4 regions of the Kitasatospora sp. NPDC018619 genome follow, and region 1 is predicted to be linked to each of the others. Evidence: riboswitches for the same ligand, from Rfam matches in the RefSeq annotation. Region 1 holds a riboswitch; each other region holds the start of a gene.
What was found. Region 1 has a riboswitch for cyclic di-AMP ahead of ACH5AR_RS18845 (peptidoglycan DD-metalloendopeptidase family protein). Riboswitches for the same ligand answer to the same signal wherever they lie in the genome.
Positions count from the first base shown of each region.

Region 2: linked by a shared signal. The riboswitch ahead of ACH5AR_RS02530 (transglycosylase family protein) and the one ahead of ACH5AR_RS18845 (peptidoglycan DD-metalloendopeptidase family protein) in region 1 are both predicted to bind cyclic di-AMP.
Region 3: linked by a shared signal. The riboswitch ahead of ACH5AR_RS14750 (NlpC/P60 family protein) and the one ahead of ACH5AR_RS18845 (peptidoglycan DD-metalloendopeptidase family protein) in region 1 are both predicted to bind cyclic di-AMP.
Region 4: linked by a shared signal. The riboswitch ahead of ACH5AR_RS24785 (transglycosylase family protein) and the one ahead of ACH5AR_RS18845 (peptidoglycan DD-metalloendopeptidase family protein) in region 1 are both predicted to bind cyclic di-AMP.

Region 1 covers NZ_JBISAI010000011.1:38,121-42,323, forward strand. Annotated here, with positions in the region: gene purB (adenylosuccinate lyase) at 1-25, shown strand, start outside; gene ACH5AR_RS18840 (MFS transporter) at 33-1,514, opposite strand; cyclic di-AMP (ydaO/yuaA leader) riboswitch at 1,865-2,065, shown strand; gene ACH5AR_RS18845 (peptidoglycan DD-metalloendopeptidase family protein) at 2,068-3,060, shown strand; gene ACH5AR_RS18850 (APC family permease) at 3,457-4,203, shown strand, end outside.
Region 2 covers NZ_JBISAI010000001.1:639,942-644,144, reverse strand. Annotated here, with positions in the region: gene ACH5AR_RS02540 (DUF397 domain-containing protein) at 1-28, opposite strand, end outside; gene ACH5AR_RS02535 (hypothetical protein) at 587-1,543, shown strand; cyclic di-AMP (ydaO/yuaA leader) riboswitch at 2,007-2,167, shown strand; gene ACH5AR_RS02530 (transglycosylase family protein) at 2,154-3,524, shown strand; gene ACH5AR_RS02525 (LacI family DNA-binding transcriptional regulator) at 3,789-4,203, opposite strand, start outside.
Region 3 covers NZ_JBISAI010000008.1:113,361-117,563, reverse strand. Annotated here, with positions in the region: gene ACH5AR_RS14755 (NlpC/P60 family protein) at 1-314, opposite strand, end outside; gene ACH5AR_RS14750 (NlpC/P60 family protein) at 542-1,657, opposite strand; cyclic di-AMP (ydaO/yuaA leader) riboswitch at 1,668-1,821, opposite strand; gene ACH5AR_RS14745 (NlpC/P60 family protein) at 2,159-3,196, opposite strand; gene ACH5AR_RS14740 (NYN domain-containing protein) at 3,396-4,203, opposite strand, start outside.
Region 4 covers NZ_JBISAI010000016.1:79,850-84,052, forward strand. Annotated here, with positions in the region: gene eno (phosphopyruvate hydratase) at 1-734, opposite strand, end outside; gene ACH5AR_RS24785 (transglycosylase family protein) at 1,036-1,935, opposite strand; cyclic di-AMP (ydaO/yuaA leader) riboswitch at 1,941-2,109, opposite strand; gene ACH5AR_RS24790 (cytochrome P450) at 2,284-3,672, opposite strand; gene ACH5AR_RS24795 (SDR family NAD(P)-dependent oxidoreductase) at 3,985-4,203, shown strand, end outside.

The DNA.
Region 1 (4,203 bases):
GTACGCGCCGGGCGACATCCTCTGACGTTTCGTCAGTCGTCGATCGAGGGCCCTGCCGCCGGACCGGTGGCAGGGCCCTCGCGCCGTGCGGGGACGTGGCCCGGGTCGAGCGGCGGGGAGGTGGGGCCGCACGGCCAGTCGCAGTTCGGCTCGGCCACCTGCTGCTCCTCGGGGGCCAGGACGTTGCCCCGGACCGTCCCGAGGGCGATCAGTCCGCCGGCAACCAGCAGGCCCGCGCAGATCAGCATCGCGGTGTGGAACGCCGAGTCGACCGAGGAGGGCACCCGGTAGGCGTCGCCGCTCAGCCCGGCCAGCGCCGGCAGGGCGGCCACCGCGAGCAGCCCGGCCGCGCGGGCGGCGGCGTTGTTGACCCCGCTCGCGATGCCCGCGTGCCGGACGTCGACGGCGGCCAGCACCGTCGCCGTCAGCGGCGCGACCAGCAGTGTCATCCCGCAGCCCATCACCGCGACGGCGGGCAGCACGTCCACCCAGTACGAGGCGCCGGTGCCGACGCGCAGCATCAGCAGCACCCCGGTGGCGCACAGCAGCGGGCCCACCGTCAGCGGCAGGCGCGGGCCGATCCGCTTGCCGAGGCGCCCGGCGCGCGCGGACAGCGCCAGCATCAGCACGGTGATCGGCACCAGCGCGAAGCCCGAGACCAGGGGTGAGAACCCGGACACGATCTGGAGCTGGACCACCAGCAGGAAGAAGACGCCGCTGAACGCGGCGTACACGCACAGGGTGACCAGGTTCACCGCGGTGAACAGCCGGGAGGAGAAGAGCCCGAGCGGCAGCATCGGCTCGGGCGCGCGGCGTTCGACGGCCACGAAGACGGCGCCGAGCACCAGGCCGAGCACCCCGCTGACCCAGACCGCGGGGGACAGGCCCTCGCCGGCCGCGGTCAGCGCGTAGGTGATCGCGCCGAGGGCGAGGGCGGCGAGCACGGCGCCGAGGACGTCGAAGCGGCCGGAGGCGCCCTCGTCCCGGCTCTCCGGCACCGACCGGGTGGCGACCGCGATCACGGCGGCGGCCAGCGGCAGGTTCAGCAGGAAGATCCAGCGCCAGCCGGGGCCGTCCACCAGCCAGCCGCCCAGGAAGGGGCCGACCGCCGCCGACACCCCGCCGAGGCCGGACCAGAGGCCGACCGCCGCCGAGCGGTCGTCGGGGTGGAAGACCGCCTGGAGCATGGCGAGCGAGCCCGGGGTGAGCAGCGCCCCGCCGATGCCCTGGACGGCACGGGCGGCGATCAGCACGTGGATGTCCGGCGCGGCGGCGCAGGCCGCGGAGGCGACGGCGAACCAGACCACGCCGATCAGGAAGACCCTGCGCCGCCCGTACCGGTCGCCGAGCGCGCCGCCGAGCAGGATCAGGCCCGCCAGGGTGAGCAGATAGGCGTTCAGGGTCCATTGCAGGGACGCCAGGGAGGCGCCGAGGTCGGCGCCGATCCTGGGCAGGGCGACGTTGACCACGGTGCCGTCGAGCATCGCCATGCTGGAGCCGAGCACCGTCGCCATCAGTACCCAGCGACCCTGCGCGGTGCCCAGACGCAGGGTGCCGGCCTCGGAGGTGGCCACGGGCGAATCCTGCGCTGCCGGGGCGCGAGTGACAAGGGTCACCGGTGGGCGTGTTGGGGATCGGCGGTACGTGAGTGGCCGGCTGCGCAGCGTCGGCGATCTCGGCGCAGGGTCGTGGATCAGTGGCGCGGGGTGAATGGATTGTGTACGTATCGTGCGCTCCGGCCTGCGGAGGGTCACGGCGGCAGAGGGGGTCGTTGCGTTTTCAAAGATCGACATTGCTTCACCCGAACGGATGGGTTTTAGTTCAGCGACCGCCCGGCCAGTCCGGACGGATCCGCTGGGTGGAACGCCGAGTCCTGCCGCTGCCCGGTGGTTCGAAACGAACTCTGTACGGCAGGAGCGGGGGACCCACAGGTAAGTCGCCGGACCGGAGTTCGCGCCTCAGGGCGCGGGCGTCCAGGACCGGCTAGGGGTGAAGCCGCGCATGCGGCCGGGCAACTCCAGCCCGAACCCGACAGCTCACCTCGCAGGCGTCGGAGAGGAAAATTCCATGCCTGCTCAGGCTCGTCGTATCGCCCTGCCCCGCGCCGCCCGCATCGGCATCGCCACCGCCGTCACCGGTGTGTCGTTCGCCCTGCCGCTGGTGACCGCGGTCACCGCCCAGGCCCACACCGCCCCGGCCGCTCCGGCTGCGCAGACCGCTGCCGCCAAGCCGGCCGCCCAGGCCGCCGCTCCGGCTGCCCAGGCCACCCAGGCCGCGCAGGAGAGCTACCGCGTCGTCGGTGGCGACACCCTGTCCAAGATCGCCGACGCCAGGAACGTCGAGGGCGGCTGGCACGCGCTGTACGAGCAGAACCGCTCGGTCGTCGGTGCCAACCCGAACCTGATCTTCCCGGGCCAGCAGCTCGTGCTGCCGGGCCACGCCGCCGCGCCGTCCACCGGTGCCGCCGCCGCCAAGCCCGCGGCCCCGGTGAAGCCCGCCAAGCCGGCCGCCCCGGCCGCCCAGGCCGCCAAGCCGCAGGCCCAGGCCCCGGTGCAGACCGAGGCCGCCAAGCCGTCCGCGCAACTCCAGACCCAGCTCCAGGTCGCCGCCCCGGCCCAGGCCGTGACCGCCACTCCGGTCGCCGCCGCCACCTCCGGCTACGTCGCCCCGCTGGCCAACCCGAAGCTCGGCACCGCCTACGGCGTGGCCGGCTCGATGTGGGCCTCCGGCCACCACACCGGCCAGGACTTCGTCGCCTCCACCGGCACCCCGCTGCGCGCCGTCGCCAACGGTGTCGTGGTCAAGGCCGGCAACGGCGGCGCCTACGGCAACGAGGTCGAGATCAAGCTCGCCGACGGCCACTACGCCGAGTACGCGCACCTCTCCTCGATCGGTGTGAAGATCGGTCAGACCGTCACCGTGGGCCAGCAGATCGGCCTCTCCGGTGCCACCGGCAACGTGACCGGCCCGCACCTGCACTTCGAGATCCGCAACGGCTCGGAGTACGGCTCGGACATCAACCCGGTCACCTTCCTGCGCGCGCACGGCGTGGCGCTCTGATTCGGGGCCGCTGAGCTCCGGGGACTCACCGACCACCGCTGCTGCGGAGCGAATCGATCCTCCGGGATGGTCATGTCGGGTGACCGCTCGACCGGGTGATCGCCGCACGGCGGACATGGGCGCGGGACACGCCCAGGCCGGCCCGGCCGTACGAGGGACCTCTCGTACGGCCGGGCCGGCCGCTCGCGTTTCCGGGCCGCTCCGGGCGGCCGCCGGGGCCGCTCCGGGCGTGAGGAGGGCGCGGCCGGGCCGTACGAGGTGTCGAACACGGCGTCAACTCCTCTGCGGGGCCGGGCGGTCGGCGGACCGCCGGGGGCCTTCGGCGCGCCATGCTGGCGGCGGGCCGGCGCCCGGCCGGTCCGGCGGCCGGGCGGGGCCGGGAGGCGAGGAGGCCGGATGGCGGTGCGCAGCGGGGACGTGGCGGGGGAGCGGGCCGGGCGGGAGCGGCCGGAGGAGGGCGGCATCGACCGGCTGAAGGCGGACTCGGTCGGCCTGGTCGGCGTGGTGTTCATGGCGCTCGCCACCGCCGCCCCGATCACCGCGATGACCGGGAACCTGCCGATCATCGTCGGGCAGGGCAACGGCGCGGGCGCGCCCGCCGCGTACATCGTGGCGACGGCGGTGCTGACGGTGTTCTCGGTCGGCTACGTGGCGATGGCCCGGCACATCACCGCGGCCGGCGCGTTCTACGGCTACGTCTCGCACGGGCTGGGCCGGGTGGTCGGGATGGCTTCGGGGCTGCTCGCGGTGCTCGCGTACGTCGTCACCGAGGCCTCGGCACTCGGCTTCTTCGCGTACTCGCTGCGCGGGCTGGTCCGCTCGCAGCTGGGGGTGGAGCTGGGCTGGGGCTGGTACGCGCTGTTCGGGGCGGCGGTGATCGGGGTGACGGCCTGGTTCGACCTGCACCTGACGGCCGGGGTGCTCGGCGTCGCGCTGGTGCTGGAGATCGGGGTGCTGAGTGCGGTGTCGCTGGCGGTGCTGTGCTCCGGCGGCGGGCCGGACGGGCTGGTGCCGCAGGCCCTGAGCCCGCTGAACGCGCTGGAGGGCGTGGGGGGTTCGGGGTCGGCCGCGGCCGGGCTCGGGCTGTTCTTCGCGTTCTGGTCCTGGGTGGGCTTCGAGTCCACCGCGATGTACGGCGAGGAG
Region 2 (4,203 bases), on a different contig from region 1:
AGCCGTGCGTGTCCTGCGAGTCGTGCATAGAAATCTCCCGAAGAGCTCCGGAGTTGTCGTCCTGCGCGGCGCCCCCGGCACCGCCGAAACGAACGGACCGGCCCCGTACCGGTCCGGCACAACGCCTCACTTGACGCGATGATAGCCGCAGTGCACGTGCATCAGCACGGGACGTTGCAGGTGCACGAGGCATTTTGTCCGCCGCCGCGATCTCTTCACGAGCCCTTCTCCTGACGGTACGTAAACGGACATAGCCGATGAATCGTCGAGCGCGCGATAACCGGCCGTGAGCACCTCCCCGCTGAATGTTGATCTTCGAACGCCGGGAGTCGCCCGCCCGTGACCCTCCGTCAGGCCGACCTCATGCTGTGAGACATCTCACGCGTCACGGGCGCAACGTCCGCCCCCTCCGATCGCGTTGTGGCTACCACGGGGTACGACTCGGGGGTTGGGTGAGGAATGTCCGGATTGTAGGCAATGCGCGCGGACCGGCCCCGAAGCCGCACCGCGCCCGCACCCTGACCGCGCGAAACCCGTACGGCAGCCGACTGCAAGCCGGACGGGCCGATGTCCTACGATCTCCGGCATGAGCACCGCAGCCATCCCGGGCGCGCCACTGCCCGTCCGCACTCCAGGCTCCCGTGCGCGGGGGCGCCACCGTCGTCCCGAGCGCCCCGAGATCCCGGCCGGCGCCCCGGCCCTGGTGCTCGCCGTGCCCGCACCCGCCGGACCCGAGTCCCGCTCGGTGGTCGAGGAGCTGCTCTCGATCGTCCGCACCGAGCACAACGGCGTCCAGACGGCGGTCGGCTACCTCCCCGGTGACGGCACCGGCGCCGCGGAGGGCGAGGACCGCACGGTGGCCGAGCTGCTGGCGCTGGCCGCCGAGGCCGGGCTGCCGATGCCCGTCCTGGTCCCGCTGGTGCCCGGCCCGCACGCCTTCCTGGGCGAGCTCCACGCGCTCGCCGCCGAGTACGGAGCCCCCGTCACCGACCCGCTGGGCCCGCACCCGCTGCTGGCCGAGGCCGTGCACGTCCGACTCTCCGAGGCCGGGCTGGCCCGGGCCGACCGCGCCCGGCTGTTCGCCATCGCGACCGCCGCGGACGGCGTGGTGCTGACCACCGTCGGCGGCGAGGACGCGGCCGCCGCGGCCGGCATCACCGGCGTACTGCTGGCCGCGCGACTGGCCGTGCCGGTCGTCGCCGCCGCGCTCGACGTGCCCGGCTCGGTGGCCGCCGCCGTCAACCACCTCAAGGACACCGGCTCGCAGCGCCCGGCGCTGGCCCCGCTGGTGATCGGCCCGGAGGCAGACTCCGAGCTGCTCGCCACCGCCGCCGAGGAGACCGGCTGCCCGTCGGCCGCGCCGCTGGGCGCCTACCCGTCCGTCGGCCAGCTGATCGCCGCGACCTACCTGGCCGCGCTGCCCGCGCCCTCCGCGGAGGACCTGGCACGGGCCGAGGCGGAGGCGGCCGCCGCCGGGGCCGACGGGGCCCCGGAGGGCGCTCGCGGCGCCCACGCGGCCGCCGAGGCGCCCGCCGGGCAGTAATTTCGACACCGCGCGCCCGCCGACGTGCACCGAAGGGCCCGGAACGGCATCCGTTCCGGGCCCTTCGGCATGCTCGCCGCCCTTCCGAGCTGCACGGGGCACGACAAAGGAATGTCCGTTCTGGCCTATTTGAAAGGAAATAGGAAGCGGCCGTCGGTCGCGGATCCGCAGCGGCGCATCACGGCCGCTCCCCCATCCGCCGACGCGCGCCGCAGGGCGATTCGACGCGCCGTCACCTCGCTCCTGAGGAGCAGCCAATTGTGGAGTTCTGCAACAGCATTGCCTGAAAAGGATCATTTGTGATCATGATGGGTGGCAATTTTGGCAGTTCCCACTAAACCGTGATGCGCATCACAAGGGTTTGCAGTTTGAACTTGAGTCTGATTAACGTGCTCCCCGTTCGTGACCACACGAACCCGGTTCATCCGCGACGCCGAGTCCTGCCGTCGGATGTCCTGGCAGCGCGATAGACGCACCACGGCAGGAGCGGGGGACCCACAGGTAAGTCGCCCCGGACCGCTCTCCGGAACGGTCCAGGGCTAGGGGTGAAGCCGTGCACACCGCACGGCCGGGCAACTCCGGCCCGAATCCGACAGCTCACCTCGCAGGCGTGGGAGAGGACCGCGTCTTCATGCTGCCCACCAACGGCACCAACGGCACCAGCCTGTCCAGCCGCACCCGTCGCGTGATCGCCGCCCTCGGCGTCGCCGGCGTCGGCCTCACCGTCCCGTGCCTCACCTCCGGCACCGCCTCCGCCGCCTCCGTCGCCACCTGGGACAAGGTCGCCCAGTGCGAGAGCGGCGGCAACTGGAGCATCAACACCGGCAACGGCTTCTTCGGCGGTCTGCAGTTCACCTCCAGCACCTGGGCCGCCTTCGGCGGCACCGCCTTCGCCCCGCAGGCCAACCAGGCCACCAAGGACCAGCAGATCGCGATCGCCGAGAAGGTCCTCGCCTCGCAGGGCCCCGGCGCCTGGCCGGTCTGCTCGGTCCAGGCCGGGCTCACCAAGGGCGGCGCCCCGGCCGCCGTCGACACCTCGGCGGGCTCCGCCTCGGGCTCCACCGCCGCCAAGCCCGCCCAGAGCGCCAAGCCGGCCGCTCCGGCGGCGAAGCCCACCGCCAAGCCCGCCCGGCCCCAGGCGCCGGCCGCGAAGCCCGCCACGCCCGCCACGCCCGCCCAGGGCGACGCGCAGGCCGCCATGGACTCCGCCGCCTCCGGCAACCGCGGCGACCGGGCCCAGACGGGCCGGCAGCAGGCCCAGGGCGGCGACTACACCGTCGTCGAGGGCGACTGGCTCTCCTCCATCGCCGACCGGCACAACGTGCAGGGCGGCTGGCAGCGGCTGTACGAGCTCAACCGCTCCACCCTGACCGAGGGGCCGGACAGCATCTACCCGGGCCAGCACCTGTCCTTCGACGGCAAGTCCGGCTCGGGCTTCACCTGGTTCGACCGCTCGCAGAAGTCCGGCCAGTCCGCGAACGGCGGTTCCGTGGACGCCCAGCCGGCCGCGCAGACCCAGCCCCAGACCCAGGCCCCGGCGACCAAGCCGTCCAGCAAGCCGGCCGCCAAGCCCGCTCCGCAGGCCCAGACCCCGGCCCCGGCCCCGGCCCCGGCCGCCACCGGCAGCATGGCCGCCGCGGTCTCCTTCGCCGAGTCGAAGGTCGGTCAGGCGTACGTCTACGGCGGCACCGGCAACGGCGGTTGGGACTGCTCCGGCCTGACCCAGGCCGCGCTGCGCGCCGCGGGCATCTCCGTCCCGCGGGTCGCCGCCGACCAGGCCGCCGCCAGCACCCACGTCTCGCTGGACAGCCTCCAGCCGGGCGACCTGCTGTTCTGGTCCAACAACGGCAAGGACTCCGGCGTCTACCACGTCGCGATCTACGTCGGCAACGGCAAGTACGTCGAGGCCGCCAACCCGAGCTCGGGCGTCCGCGAGCAGAGCATCGCCAACTGGGCCCCGGACTTCGCCGGCCGGGTCTGAGAACCACGGACAGATGACAACTGACAGCTGACAGATTTCAACATCTGTCAGCTGTCATCCGTCCACTGTCATCCGTCAGCCGCAGGCCCCCGCCCGCCCGCTGACCACCCGCCACCCCCGGGGAGAGTCTGGTCGCTCCTCCCCGGGGGTCCCGGCGTTCCCGAGGGCCGGTCCGGCCGGCCCCACACACGTCGACGGGCCCCGGAGAGCAACGCCCTCCGGGGCCCGTCGACCGACCGTGGCAGCGGCCGTTACGGCCGCGGCTCAACGCGCGCAGGCCCCGGTGGACCCGCGCATCACCAGCTCCGGCTGGAACATGAACTCGCCGCGCTGCGCGGCGTTCCCGCCGACCTCCTCCAGCAGCGCGTCCACCGCCGCGGTGGCCATCGCCTCGACCGGCTGCCGGATCGTGGTCAACGGCGGCTCGGTGAAGGCGATCAACGGCGAGTCGTCGAAGCCCACCACGGACGCGTCCTGCGGCACCGACAGCCCGCGCTGCCGCACCGCCCGGATCGCCCCGAGCGCCATCATGTCGCTCCCGCAGACGATCGCCGTACAGCCCTTGTCGAGCAGCGCGCCGGCCGCCGCGTGCCCGCCCTCCACGCTGAACAGCGTGTGGTGGACGAGGTCCTCGGCCTCCTCCTGGCCGCGCCCGAGCACCGCCCGCATCGCCGCCGTG
Region 3 (4,203 bases), on a different contig from region 1:
CCGGCCACCGTCGCCAGGTCCCCGCGCACCTCGTTGAGCTGGTCCTGGGCGAGGGCGATCTCGCCCTGGAGGATCGTGGTCTCGCCCTGGAGCCGGCGCTGGGCCTCCTGCGCCGCGTTGAGCTTCTCGGACGCCTGCTCGGCCTCGTCGTACAGCTGCTCCACCTGCGTCTTGACGTCCTGGCGGTCGGCCGGGTCCGGGCTGGCGGGGGCGGCCTCGGCGCTGCCCGCGGTGCCCGCGCCCAGCGCGGTGGCGGCGGCCGCGGTCAGCACCAGCGCCCGGGCGAGCAGTGGGGAACGGCGGTGCACGGGCATGGCGGCAGCGGCTCCAATCCTGCGGCGCGGCCCCCGCCGCCGCACCGGGGCGGGCGGCCGTCGAGCGGGAGTCCGGTGGCAGACGTTAGCGAGTCCGGGCAAGCGAGTCCAAACCCCTCCCGACCCGAATATTCACTCCCATATCGGACACCAGACCGATCCGCCGGAAAAGCCGCAGGCCCGGCCTTCCCTGGGGAAGACCGGGCCCGGAGGCGTCCGCGTGGGGGTCAGACCCGCACGATGGAGGTCAGCGGCATGTTGGTGACCGCCTCGTAGCGCACCGACGCACCCGGCTTGGGGGCGTGCAGCACCTGGCCGTTGCCCGCGTAGATGCCGACGTGGTGGGCGTCGCTGTAGAAGATCAGCAGGTCGCCGGGCTGGGCCTGGGAGATGTCCGTACCGATCCGGGTGCCGGCCCCCGCCTGCGCCTGCGAGGTGCGCGGCAGCGACACGCCGGCCTGGTTGTACGCCCAGACCATCAGGCCGGAGCAGTCGAAGGAGCCCGGGCCGGTGGCGCCCCAGACGTACGGGCTGCCGATCTTGGAGGCCGCGGCCGAGAGGGCGGCGGCACCGCGCGAGCTGCCGGCGGCCACCTTCACCGGGGCGGTGGTGGTGGGGGCCGCGAGGGTGCCGCGGCTGTTGTCGCGGGAGGCGCGGTCGGCCTGCTGCTGCTGGGCCTGGGCGGCGTCGGCCTTGGCCTTGGCGTCGGCCGCGGCCTTCTCCTCGGCCTGGCGCAGCGCCTGGCGGTCCTGCTCGGTCAGGGTGTTGAACAGGTCCTGAGCCGCCTTCAGCTTGCCCTGGACCTCGTCCTTGGAGGCCTTCAGCTGCTGGGTGGTCGACTCCAGCTCGGCGAGCTTGCCCTGGGCCTCGTTGCGGTCCTGGTCGAGCTTGCGCTGCTGCTCCTGGAGCTCCTTCAGCTGGCCCTTCTGGGTGCTGCCGGCCTGGTTCAGCGCGCCGGCCTGGCTGAGGAAGCTGTCCGGGGTGGACGAGAACATCAGCTGGACGGTCGGCGATATCCCGCCGTTGCGGTACTGCTCGCCGGCGATCTCGGCCAGGCCGCCCTGGAGTTCGGTGACCTGCGCCTGCTGACGCGCCACCTGGTCCTGGAGGCCGGAGACCTGCTTCTCCAGCTCCTGCTGCTTGGCCTGGGCGCCGTTGTAGGCCTCGGTCGCGACCTCGGCCTGCTCGTTGAGCTGGTCGACCTGCTCCTTGACCTGTTCCTTGGTCGGCTGCGGGTCGGCGTGGGCACCCTGCGCGGACAGGGCGACGGCCGCGGCGGCGACACCGGTCAGGATCGAGACGCGGGCCCGTCCTGCGGGCTTGGGACGACGATGGGACGCCACGAAGGCGGACTCCTTCTTCCTACGTCCGCCTACCGGGTGAGCTGACGGGTTCGGGCCGGAAGCATGCCCTACGACGCCTCACGGCCGTTTCACCGGCCGACCCGGCGCCGATTCACCCCGGAGGAACGTGGTTCCCCGGCTCCGCTCCGCAGCGCCCCCGAACACTGGGCTCCCCTGTCGGGCAGTCGCTTCGACCTGCCCCGCTGCCTCGCGAACTCGGCGGTAACCACCGCCGCCACCCTGGCTGGGCGATCGACAGTGCGGTGGTTCGGAGCATGACCCTAGTAACTGAACCGTGATCCGTTCAAATCCTTGTCAGAAAAAAGACTGAAGATTGCCCAAGTTCCTTTGTGAAAATGACCGATGGTGACCACTGCCGCACAGAAGGCTGATCGCTTCTCAGCATGTGGTCGGCAGGGGCCGGAAAGCCCGACGCCACCCCCGAGCGGGGGTGGCGCTTTTCACAGGGCCCGGCCGGGAGCCCCCGGGCGTGTCGGGCCGTCAGACCCGGCGGATGGTGTTGATGGACATCGCGTCGGCCTTCATCACCTTCACCACGTCCCCGGTGTGCGGCGCGTGGACCACCATGCCGTTGCCGATGTACATCCCGACGTGGTGCATGTCGTTGCCGTACACCACCAGGTCGCCGGGCTGGGCCTGGTCCAGCGAGGGCACCCGGGTGCCGTAGTGGCCCTGCTCCTGCGAGGTGCGCGGCAGCGAGACGCCCGCCTGGCCGTACGCCCACACCATCAGGCCCGAGCAGTCGAAGGTGGTCGACCCGGTGGCCCCCCACACGTACGGCGAGCCCTGCTTGCCCATCGCCTTGGCCACCGCCGTGGCCGCGTAGCCGCTGGCGGCCGGCAGGCTGTTGAGGTCGACCCGGTCGCTGCCGCGCGAGGCCCGGTCGGCCTGCGCCTGCTGGGCCCGCAGCGCGGCGCGGTCCGCGGCGCTCAGCGAGTTCAGCAGGTCCTGAGCGGCCTTCAGCTTGGCGTTCACGTCCGCCTTGGCCTGGTTCAGGTCCTTGGTGGTGGTGTCCAGCGAGGCGAGCACGGCGGCCGCCTCGGCCTTCTGCTGGTCCAGCCGGCGCTGCTGGTCCTGGAGGCCCTTGAGCGCCTCGGCCTGGCCGGCGCTGGCCTGCTGGACGGACGAGGCCTTCTCCAGGTAGCCGGCCGGGTCCGAGGAGAGCATCAGCTGGACGGACGGGTCGATGCCGCCGGTGCGGTACTGCTCGCCCGCGACCTCGGCGAGGCCGCCCTGGAGCTGGGTCATCTGCTCCTGGCCGCGGGCCACCTGGTCCTGCAGCTGCTCGGCCTGCTTGCGCAGCTGGCCGGCCCGCTCCTGGGCGCCGTTGTACTTCTCGGCCGCCTGCTCCTGCTCCTCCTGGAGCTGGTCGATCTGCGCCTTGACGTCCGACGTGTTCGGCTGGGGCGCGGCGTGCGCGGCCACCTGGGCGGAGAGGGCGACCGCGGTCGCCGCGGCAGCGGTGAGCACGGAGACCCGCGCGCGGCTCGGCTGCTTGGGACGGCGGTGGGAGGCCAAGGGACCGGCTCCTTCTTCCATCGGACTCACCTGATGGGATGAGATTCCCGAAAATAGGTTTGACGCCAGACCCTAGTGAAGATCTATCCGTTGTGCCACTCCCCCAATGGCATGAACTCCGCCACCGCACACTGACTCCACCGGACCGGCACAACCCCCCGACACCGCGCTGACCAGGCATCACGCGGTCCGGCCGGACTCAGGGCCGGGCCAGCCGGTTCAGCAGCAGCACCGACGCCACGGGGCGCGCGCCCGCCTTCCGCACGCCCTCCGCGACCTCCCGGTCGGTGGACACCACCACCACCGGACGGCCCTGCGGCTCGGCCCGCACCAGACGGCGGATCAGCTCGTCGGCCGTCTCCCCGGTCCGGCTGAACCGCACCCGGACGCCGCGCGGAGGCGCCATGATCACCGGGACGTCCAGGTCCTGCCCGTCGAACACGCAGGTGACCTCCGCCTGGGTGCGCTGGGCCAGCATCGCCAGCCCGCCCAGCAGCCGGATCCGCTGCTGCTCCAGCGGCAGCGTCGGATAGCCGGTCTTGGTCACGTTGTAGCCGTCCACCACGAGGTGCACCTGGGGGATCGCCAGCAGCTGGTCCAGCAGCGCCGGATCGTCCTCGGCCAGCCCGCGCCGGGCCACGTCGTGCGGCGAGGCCGCCCCCGGCACCACCGCCTCCACCAGGTCCGCCGGGCGCAGCTGGGAGACCGGCAGCGCCAGCTCCCGCTGGAGCCCCTGGGCCGACTGGAGCACGGTGTCCAGCAGCAGCCGCAGCCGCATGTCCTCGACGCTGCGCCCCTCACGGGCCGAACGGCGCCCCTGCTCGGCCGCGTTCTCCAGCTCCGAGACCCGGTGCCGGAGCCGGCGCGCCTCGGTCTCGGCCGCGCCGCGCTCGGCCGCGGCCTGCGCCTTCACGGCCTCCAGCTCGCCGGCCACCCGGCGGGTCTCGGCCTGCGCCCGGCGGGTGTCGCTCTCCAGCGACCGCACCTTCTTGCGCAGCGACTCGGCC
Region 4 (4,203 bases), on a different contig from region 1:
GAGGCGACGTCCAGGGCCAGCGCGACGTCACGGCCGGGCACGTAGCCGGCCTTCCGGATGGCCTCGACGATGAGGTCCAGCGCCTCGCGGTTGGAGTCCAGGTTCGGGGCGAAGCCGCCCTCGTCGCCCAGCCCGGTGGACAGGCCGCGCTCCTTCAGCACGCCCTTGAGCGTGTGGTAGACCTCGACGCCCCAGCGGACGGCCTCGGAGAAGGACTCCGCGCCGATCGGAGCGATCATGAACTCCTGGATGTCGACGTTGGAGTCCGCGTGCGACCCGCCGTTGAGGATGTTCATCATCGGGACCGGCAGGACGTGCGCGTTCGGGCCGCCCAGGTAGCGGAACAGCGGCAGGTCGCTGGCCTCGGAGGCGGCGTGCGCGACGGCCAGCGAGACGCCCAGGATGGCGTTGGCGCCGAGCGAGGACTTGTCCGGCGTGGCGTCCAGGTCCAGCATCGCCTGGTCGATCAGGCGCTGCTCGGTCGCGTCGTAGCCGACCAGCTCCGGGCCGATCTGCTCGATGACGGCCAGGACGGCCTTCTCGACGCCCTTGCCGAAGTAGCGGTTCTTGTCGCCGTCGCGCAGCTCCAGCGCCTCGAAGGCGCCGGTGGAGGCACCCGACGGGACAGCGGCACGACCCGTGCTGCCGTCGTCGAGGCCGACCTCGACCTCGACCGTGGGGTTGCCGCGGGAGTCGAGGATCTCACGGGCTACGACGACATCGATGGACGGCACGAGGCATCTCCTTGCGGAAGCAGGGTCCGGTCTGACGGTGGTGCTGTCAGCAGGACGATTGCGGAGTCGTTACGACCAGAGCCTAACCGCCCGGGCTCCCGGGGCCACGTCCGCCTCGGTCCCGTCTCAGCGTGTGGCCCCACTACCCACCGGTAGTTCACCTGCTTGTCCCAGCTTGTCCCACCGGAGCGGGCGAATGCGGACGAAGGGGACCGGTAGGGCCGGTCCCCTTCGGACGACGGGGTGGAGCGGCGCCGGCGCCGAGCGCCGTGGCGGGTGCTCCCGCGCCGGGCGCGGCGGCTCAGCCGAGGTGCAGCACCTGGCCGGGCATGATCAGGTTCGGGTTGCCGCCGACGGTGGCGCGGTTCCCCTCGTACAGCGCGTGCCAGCCGCCGGAGACGCCCTGCGCGGCGGCGATGGTCGACAGGGTGTCACCGGCGCGGACGGTGTAGTCGTGGCCGGTGGCCCGCGGGGCCTGCTGCGCGGCCTGCGGGGCGTACTGCGGCTGGGCGGCGGCCTGCGGGGCGTACTGCTGGTAGACGCTCTGGTGGCTGGTCCAGTACCAGGCGCCGTTGCTCTGGTACCAGTACACCTTGGCGTCGGCGTCCCAGCCGGCCTTGCCCGGGAAGCCCTGGGCCTGCGGGGCGGCCTGCTGGACCGGCTGCGCGGCGGGCTTCTGGGCGGCCGGCTTCGCGGCGGGCTTGGCGGCGGGCTTCTGCGCGGCGGGCTTCTCGGCCGGCTTGGCGGCCGGCTTCGGGGCCTGCTGCTTCGCGGCGGACTGCGGCTTGGCGTCCGAGGAGGTGTCGACCGCGGCCGGGGCGCCGCCCTTGGTCAGACCGGCCTTCTGGGAGCAGACCGGCCAGGCGCCCGGGCCCTGCGAGGCGAGCACCTTCTCGGCGACCGAGATCTGCTGGGCCTTGCTGGCCTGGTTGGCCTGCGCCGCGTAGGCGGTGCCGCCGTACGCCTTCCAGGTGCTGGAGGTGAACTGGAGGCCGCCGTAGAAGCCGTTGCCGGTGTTGATGCTCCAGTTGCCGCCGCTCTCGCACTGGGCGACGGCGTCCCAGGTGGAGGCCGGGGCGGCAGCGGCGCCGGTGGCGGTGAGGATCGGCATCGCGAGTCCGACGCCGGCCACACCGGCGACGGCGATGGCCTTCTCGGCCTGGGTACGACGACGGTGGCGGCCAGTTCCAACGAACAGCATGAAGAGGTCCCTCTCCGCACGCCTGCGAGGTGAGCTGTCGGGTTCGGACCGGGAGGTGGCCCGGCCGCCGTGCGCGGAGACGACTCCGCTCGGGCGGCTTCACCCCAAGCCGTGGGGAGACGGCAACAAACCTGGTTCCCCCGCCCCTGCCCAGGGTTCTGGTCGGTTTCCCGTGGCGCGGCGGGCAGGATTCGGCGTTCCGCGCACGGGGTCCGCAGCTGCGAACTCCAGGGAGAGTAGACAGATCATCAGACCGATCACAAGCTCATATCGTCGATATCACACCAGAATTACGGCCCGTGTCCGATCGCCTACCAACAGCGGCGTTATGTCCGGATTGATGGGCGTTCACACCCCTCCATCGGCGGTCGGCGACGTCCCGTCAGTGTCATCTCCACCCTCCGGGCGTGCCGGCGCAGCAGCTGCCGGAGGAGCGTGCGGGGAACGGCTCTCCGGACTGAATTCCACCGGGAGTTCCCGCAGTCCACGCATGATCAGTCCGCCGCGCCAGCGCAGGTTCCCGGGGCTTTCCGCCAGCCGCAGGTCGGGCAGCCGGGAAAGCAGCGTGGCCAGCGCCGCGCGCCCCTCCAGCCGGGCGAGCGGAGCGCCGATGCAGTAGTGGATGCCGTGCCCGAACCCCAGGTGGGGGTTGTCCTTCCGGGCCAGGTCCAGGGTGTTCTCCGCCGCGAACCGGGCCGGATCGCGGTTCGCCGCCGCCAGCACCACCAGCACCGGGTCCCCGACCGGGATGTCCACCCCGCCGATGGTCAGCGGCCGGGTGGCGAAGCGCCAGGTCGCCATCTCCACCGGCCCGTCGTAGCGCAGGAGTTCCTCGATCCCGGTCTCCAGCAGCCCGCTCTCGCCGCGCACCACCGACTCCTGGAGCAGCCGGCGCTGCTGCGGGTCGCGCAGCAGCGCGTACGTCCCGTTGCCGATCAGGTTCACGGTGGTCTCGAAGCCGGCGAACAGGAGGATGAAGGCCATCGCGGCGGCCTCGTTCTCGGTCAGGTGCTCGCCGTGGTCGCTCGCCCGGATCAGGCCCGAGATCAGGTCGTCCCCGAGGTCCGCACGCTTGCGGTGGATCAGCTCCAGCAGGTACGCCCGCATCCGCTTCACCGCCCGCCCCACGCCGCCGCGTTGACCGCCGCCGTGTCCCGGCTTCGTGTGCCGCAGCATCATCCCGGCCCAGTCCCGGAAGTCGTCCTGGTCCTCGGCCGGCACCCCGAGCAGGTCGCAGATCGCGTAGATGGGGAGCGGGAAGGCGAACTCGTGGATCAGGTCCGCCGAGCCGCGCTGCGCGAAGCCGTCGATCAACCGGTCGGTGAGCTGCTGCACCCGCGGCTCGAACTCGGCCACCCGGCGCGGGGTGAACGCCTTCGACACCAGCCGGCGCAGCCGGGTGTGGTCCGGCGGGTCGATGTTCAGCAGGTGGGTCATCAGGTCCGCCTGCCGCTCCCCGGGGATGCCCACCCGGCCGGTGCGGTGCGCCTGCTCGCTGTGGTGCGCCGGGTTCTTCGACAGCCGGCTGTCCGCGAGCGCCTGCCGGGCGTCGGCGTACCTCGTCACCAGCCAGGCCTCCACCCCGCTCGGCAGGGTGGTCCGGTGCACCGGGGCGTGCTCGCGCAGCCACGCGTAGGCGGGGTACGGATCGGCGGCGAACTCCCAGGTGAACAGCTGTGGGGCACAGGCGTCGGACGGCGCTGCGGCGGGCCGGGCGGGGTGGGGCTGAGCTGGCATGGGACCGACCGTATCCGGTGCGGCGGGCGGGGCCCGCCTCCGGCGGAGCGCGGCCGGGCGCGGGCCGGGGAAGGGGCGGTGCGCGGGCGGGATCCAGCCGGTGCGCGGACGGAATGCGAGCGGTGCGCCAACACCCCGTGGACGGCCCGTGGCCGGTCCGTGGACGGGTCTTGGCCGACTCTTGGCCGCGGAGTGGGCGTGAGCCTGGTCACCTGAGGGGTAACCCCTGTTGCGGAGGGTCAGGACGTGCCTACGATCCTCCGCAGTACGCGTGGGCGCCGGTGCGGTGTCGCCCACAGGGAGGAGCAGGCCATGCGGGTCAGCGGGTCAGTCGTCGTCATCGCGGTCCTCGACGGCGGGTCGGGCGCGGGCCTCGCCCGCCGGTTCGCCGCCGCCGGCGCCGCCGGGATGCTGGTCGCCGACCAGCACGTGGGCATCGCCGAGGACCTCGCCGCCGAACTCGACCGCCCGGGCTGCCCCGTCGTCGGCGTCTGCGGCGACATCCGCCGCCCCAGCGACGTCGCCGCCCTC